3 regions of the Staphylococcus saccharolyticus genome follow, and region 2 is predicted to be linked to each of the others. Evidence: predicted binding sites of a transcription regulator. Region 2 holds the regulator's gene; each other region holds the start of a gene.
The links. The regulator Rex, encoded in region 2, represses fermentation and respiration genes when NADH is low (regulators of the CRP and FNR family bind a similar motif). The targets are predictions, from matches to a motif close to TTGTGAAATATTTCACAA.

Region 1 (2,285 bases), 710 kb from region 2:
TTACTTTTTTCAGTAGCAGGGATATTTTTAGGGATTATTTCCAATAGTAATATGGTCTTACTAGACGGCTTATACGTAGTTATTAGCTTAGTAATATCATCATTGTCATTTTATTCACATCAATTATAATTAAAAAGCCAAATCGTGAGTCTTTTCCATTTGGTAAGTATATTTTTCAACCATTGACTATCGTGTTTAATTCTTCAATACTACTGTTATTATGTATATTGTCACTTATATCTTCTATTTATGCTATTATGCATAACGGTAGAATAATCAACGCTGAAATCGGTTTAGGATATGGTATTTTTTCTTTCATAGGTTGTGGAATTATCTGTTTATTATTATCTAAAGATAAAAATAAATCGGATTTAATTTATGCTGAAATGCTTCAATGGCTTTTAGATACATGTGTTAGTTTTAATTGCTGGTATTGTACTCATTTTCATGCCTATAAGATTACTACTTAAAAATTTTAAAGAAATTATAACGATGTTTGCCTCTGATGAGATTCAGTATGACGTTTATAATATAGTCAAAAAAATGAATGTAAAATTTAATATTAATGAAGAAGACCTTAGAATTTCTAAAATGGGGCAAGTTATTTATATTGATTTACAAAAGATCGTAAGCGAGTCGTTACAGGTAAAAACTATTGATGAAGCAGATGAGTATCGAAATGAATTGATTGAGAAACTAAACAGAAACTTTAAAAATTTTGATAAATGGCTAAATGTCTCACTTACTCAACGATATTACTCAAACCAAATTAATTAAATCTGAAACTTTTAAATCACGTATTTGATAGTTATATAACATTATTTTAATGGTCGAAAATGGTCGAATGGTTATCTCCGTCTATCTTTTTAAAATGTTAATACTTGAAACAATTTTCTGAAATCTGTTATGCAACAGTACTAAAATTTCTGAAACTGTAATATTTTTTGTCACAGGTTCGTAATTTATTCAAAGTTTAGTAGAAAAGATGCCACAAATTATGTGAATAAAATCACATAATTTGTGCTAAACTATTGTTGAAAACGTTAAGCAAGATGAAATGGAGGCGGAGAGTATGTTAGAAACAAATAATCATACTAATGCTTGGCAAGGTTTTAAAAATGGTCGTTGGAATAAACACATTGACGTAAGAGAATTTATTCAATTGAACTATTCGTTATACGAAGGAGACGATGAATTTTTAGAAGGTCCTACGAAAGCAACTGAAGCACTTTGGGATCAAGTAATGCAGTTGTCTAAAGAAGAACGTGAACGTGGTGGTATGTGGGATATGGATACTAAAGTAGCATCTACAATCACTTCTCACGGTGCAGGTTATTTAGATAAAGACTTAGAACAAGTGGTTGGTGTACAAACTGAAAAACCATTCAAACGTTCAATGCAACCATTCGGTGGTATTCGTATGGCGAAAGCAGCTTGTGAATCATACGGTTATGAATTAGATTCTGAAACTGAAAAAATCTTTACTGAATATCGTAAAACTCATAACCAAGGTGTATTCGATGCATATTCTAAAGAAATGTTAAATTGTCGTAAAGCAGGTATTATTACTGGTTTACCAGATGCATACGGACGTGGCCGTATCATTGGTGACTATCGTCGTGTTGCTTTATACGGTGTGGATTTCTTAATGGAACAAAAACTTAAAGACTTCCAAACAATGTCTACTGAAATGTCAGAAGATGTGATTCGTTTACGCGAAGAATTATCAGAACAATATCGTGCATTAAATGACTTAAAAGAATTAGGTCAAATATATGGTTTCGATATTAGTCGTCCTGCAACAAACTTTAAAGAAGCTGTGCAATGGCTATACTTAGCTTATCTAGCAGCAATTAAAGAACAAAACGGTGCTGCAATGAGTTTAGGTCGTACGTCAACATTCTTAGATATTTATGCAGAACGTGACTTACAAAACGGTGATATCACTGAAAAAGAAGTTCAAGAAATCATTGACCACTTCATCATGAAATTACGTATCGTAAAATTTGCTCGTACACCAGAATACAATGAATTATTCTCTGGTGACCCAACTTGGGTAACTGAATCTATTGGTGGTGTTGGAATTGACGGACGTCCAATGGTAACTAAAAACTCATTCCGTTTCTTACACTCATTAGATAACTTAGGTCCAGCTCCAGAACCAAACTTAACAGTATTATGGTCTAGACGTTTACCTGAAAACTTCAAAGTTTATTGTGCAAAAATGAGTATTAAAACAAGTGCTATCCAATATGAAAATGATGATTTAATGCGTGAAAGCTATG
Region 2 (2,285 bases):
TTACGGCCGACAACTCCAATACGTTCTCCAGTTTTAACTTCAAAATTGACGTCTGTAAAGATATCTTCACCATCGAACGATTTTGAGATGTCATTAAGTTGTAAAAGTATCATTCGATTCTCACCTTTCTAATTTGTTTATTTAGGTATAAACTATATATAAACACTTAGTTTTTTTATTAATTTTATTTTATGGGAATTATAAATTATTAACTTTTTTATTGGAAATAAAAAACTATCTACAATCAATTCGGTGGGATAAGAAAAGTTTATTATACTCAATTATCTCTATTTTACAGTATTCATTGCTTACATGAAACTGAGATATTTATTTTTAAAATTTAATAATGTATAATATTTAAGTATTCGTTGTAGGCAATTATTTGTATTTTAAAAAGAGCCTTCAACTTAATTGACTACGTGTTTGAATACTTAAAATAGCATTAATTCAAACTTCAAGGGGGACAAAATGAATGCCAGAGAACACTAAAATTCCTCGAGCTACTCTAAAACGTTTACCTTTATATTATAGATTTGTAAGTATTCTAAAATCTAAAGGGATTGACCGAGTAAATTCAAAAGCAATCAGTGAAGCTTTACAAATAGATTCAGCAACTATTCGTCGAGACTTTTCTTATTTTGGAGAATTAGGTAAAAAAGGTTATGGATATAATGTCGATAGTATGTTGGAATTTTTCAAATCAGAGCTAAGTGAAAGCGATGAAATTAAAATCGCTATTGTGGGAGTAGGGAACTTAGGACGTGCGTTACTTACATATAATTTCTCAATTCATGATGAGATGACAATTACAGAAGCGTTTGATGTTAGAGAACACATCGTTGGCGAAGAAATTGGAAATGTAGTAGTTAAACATAGCGATGAAATTAAATCGGCAGTTGAAGCGGAAGATATCGATGTCGTAATTTTAACGACACCTGAGAAAGTAGCACAACAAGTTGTTAATCAACTTGTTAAAGCTGGTATAAAAGGTATACTTAATTTTACACCAAGTCGAGTTAAAACACCTCAAGATGTACAAGTTCATCATATTGATTTTGGTATTGAATTACAATCATTGTTATTCTTTATGAAAAATTATAGTAAATAATTTTTTAAAAAAGTCAAAAAGCATTACAATGCTAATATTAGCATCCTCATTGGAGGGTGCTTTTTTATTTAAGAAAAAATGATATATTATAATTAATTATATAAAAATAGATGAGGTGTGATGTCATTATGAGTATAGAAGCCAATTGCACATTTAAGCCGCATATTCAACGTATAATGATAGTTCCAGGTAGGCTTGCAATAGATGGAAATACACTGACTTTTAAGGCTTATGGAAAAGAGCTTACCCCCTTTAGTGTTGAATTTGACACGACTAAAATTGTTAGATATAAACATGTAAAGGGATTACTAGGTCATAAATTATTTATTTATTATAGTGATCATGAATGGTATAAGTTTAGTCAATTTTCAAAAGAAGAGCTCATTAATATTTTAAAAGAATTAGCATAAACTAATATTAAAATTTTGAATATTTGCAAAAAGATTCCTTTTTTACTATAACACCTTATATTTATATCGGAAAAGTATGGTAAAAATGTTATGGATGATTATTAGTGGACTTATGGTCGGTGTATTATTAGGTTTTGTAATGCAAAGAACACGCTTTTGCCTAGCAGGTGGCTTTAGGGATATGTATGTTCAAAAAAATAATAAGATGTTTTATGCATTACTTGTTACAATTACAATACAAAGTATTGGTTTGCTTATTCTTACGGGTGTTAATGTAATTATAGTTCCTACCCATACCTTTCCAATCATAGGTACTGTTATGGGTTCTTTTATTTTTGGTATAGGAATTGTGTTAGTGGGTGGTTGTGCTACAGGTACATGGTATAGAGCAGGTGAAGGATTGATTGGCAGTTGGATAATCTTAGTACTCAATGACCTCTGCTGTAACAAAAAATGGCGTTTTATTGCCAGTGATGCGTTTTATAAATGAACCTACTCATACAAGCTCGAGTATGTCTCAAACGATAGGTGTACCCAATTGGATACTTGTTTTGATTTTGACAATAATCACTACCGTTGTAGTTGTTAAGACATTAAGTAAACCAAAGGTGATTGTTCCTACATTAAAACAAAATTATAGAGGAATGAGACATTATCTATTTGAAAAAAGATATCATCCATTTATTGCAGGAATTGTAGTGGGGTTAATCGCACTACCCGTATGGCCAATGAGTGAATCTACGGGTAGACTTCATGGTTAGGTATTA
Region 3 (2,285 bases), 310 kb from region 2:
CAGTCATAGAAAGAGCTGGTTCAATTGGAGTACCATCATCTGTTTCAAGTTTTAAATTCCACTCTTTTCCTTCTTCCCATCGTTGCCCCATTGTCCCATTTGGAACAAGCAATTGTTGGCTAATATTGTCTTGAATAACTGGTTTCCATGCACTATTCTCACTAGACATTCCTAAATCACTTGCACGTAAAAAACGCCCTGCTTTATAACCATTGTCATCTTCATCTAACATAATGACAAATGGCATATCAGAATACTGTTTAGCATAATTAATGAACTTGTCATTTGGATTATTTTCATAAAATTCCTGTAGAATCACATGTGTCATTGCTTGTGCAACTGCAGCATCAGTACCTGGGTTTGGTGCTAACCAATTATCAGCAAATTTTACATTCTCCGCATAATCTGGTGCCACTGAAACAACTTTTGCACCTTTATATCTCACTTCAGTCATAAAATGTGCATCGGGTGTACGAGTCAATGGAACGTTGGACCCCCACATAATAATATATGATGCATTGTACCAATCACTAGATTCAGGTACGTCAGTTTGTTCACCCCAAATTTGAGGGGATGCTGGCGGTAAATCGGCATACCAGTCATAAAAGCTCAACATTTCCCCACCGAGTAAATTAATAAATCGAGCACCAGAAGCATAACTAATCATTGACATTGCTGGAATTGGGGTAAAACCAGCAATTCGATCTGGGCCATCCTTTTTAATTGTGTATAAAATTTGCGCAGCAATGATATCTGTGACATCTTTCCAATTAGCTCTTACATGTCCACCTTTACCTCTTGCTTCTTTGTATTGCTTTGCTTTATCCTCATCTTCGACTATTGATGCCCACGCCGCAATACGATGACCATTATTTTCATCAAGCGCTTGAGTCCACAAATCTAATAACTTACCTCTGATGTAGGGATATTTAATTCTTAGAGGACTATACTCGTACCATGAAAATGAAGCACCTCTAGGACACCCTCTAGGTTCAAATTCAGGCATATCTGGACCACAACTTGGATAGTCTATTTGTTGGTTTTCCCAAGTGATAACACCATTTTTAACAAATACTTTCCAAGAACATGAACCGGTACAGTTAACACCATGCGTTGTTCGCACAACTTTATCATGGCTCCATCTTTCTCTATACATTTTTTCCCATTCTCGACTTTTATGTTCCAAAACTGACCAATTTCCATTAAACTTTTCTGTTGGTTTAAAGAAATTTAATCCAAATTTTCTCATTTATATTAATCCTCCCACCATAAAAGGTTTAATCCTCACTCATACATGTATCATGTAATTTAATTGTACATTTTTTCACAATATTTTTATATTAGGGATTTACCTATTTGATTACGGGGAATCCCTAGAAAAAGAGGCACCCAATGTGCCTCTTTTTAAACATATACATATTCAATTTCTTTGTATTGCAATAGCTCATTGTATAAATGTTGTTGTGAAACATGATAATGGTGATCAAAATCTATCAGACATTGGTAGCCATCTTCATATAGTTCTTCAGCTTTAGCGAGTGCTAGAGGTTTATCTCCTTTGATAACATAGTACTTGTGCGACAATATTTCATGTTTACATATTGAAGTATTATCAAAGTATGATATTAAATGTCCTAAAATACATATTCCCGGTCGACCATCTAGGTGATGTAATGTTAATTCATGCTCAATCGTACTAAGTGTTCCGGTAATAATTTGTTGGTTAAAACACGAAGCATTAAAGACAATAGCAATTGGATAGTCTTCATCTGTATATGTTTCTATTTGTTTGAGAATATGGCCTAATCGTTTAATCCCCATATAAATTGCTAAAGTTCCACCATTAATAAGATTTCGTATATCTGTATCATGATCAATAGAATCTTTAAAATGACCAGTTGAAAATGTCACACTTGGTGCAACAGAGCGCATTGTTAGTCCCATATTCATCGAAGCTACAGCTGCACTAGCTGACGTTATTCCTGGAACAATTTCATAGTTAATTTGATGCTTTGCTAGTGTATGAACTTCTTCAGTAATTCTACCAAAAATAGCAGGATCGCCACCTTTTAATCGCACTACATATTGATAATGTTTTGCAGCTTCAACTATTTTCAAATTAATTTCTTCTTGTTGAATATGTTTAAAGTATGGCTTTTTACCTACATTAATAACTTTTGTTTCAGGAGATGCATATTGCAAAATTAATGGATTAACTAAACGATCATATAAAATAACATCTGCCTTTTTAATTAACCGTTCCGCTTTTTTAGTTAATAAGTTTG

Region 1: the regulator Rex is predicted to act here: its motif matches at 998-1,015, upstream of pflB (formate C-acetyltransferase).
Region 3: the regulator Rex is predicted to act here: its motif matches at 1,313-1,330, upstream of DYE57_RS02460 (nitrate reductase subunit alpha).

Annotation. Positions count from the first base shown of each region.
Region 1 is NZ_UHDZ01000001.1:153,001-155,285, forward strand. It holds gene DYE57_RS12060 (hypothetical protein) at 1-129, shown strand, start outside; gene DYE57_RS12065 (cation efflux transmembrane domain-containing protein) at 129-470, shown strand; gene DYE57_RS12070 (hypothetical protein) at 412-777, shown strand; gene pflB (formate C-acetyltransferase) at 1,073-2,285, shown strand, end outside.
Region 2 is NZ_UHDZ01000001.1:862,766-865,050, forward strand. It holds gene abc-f (ribosomal protection-like ABC-F family protein) at 1-113, opposite strand, end outside; gene DYE57_RS04115 (redox-sensing transcriptional repressor Rex) at 473-1,108, shown strand; gene DYE57_RS04120 (hypothetical protein) at 1,237-1,518, shown strand; partial or broken gene DYE57_RS04125 (YeeE/YedE family protein) at 1,604-2,285, shown strand, end outside.
Region 3 is NZ_UHDZ01000001.1:552,451-554,735, reverse strand. It holds gene DYE57_RS02460 (nitrate reductase subunit alpha) at 1-1,249, opposite strand, end outside; gene cobA (uroporphyrinogen-III C-methyltransferase) at 1,405-2,285, opposite strand, start outside.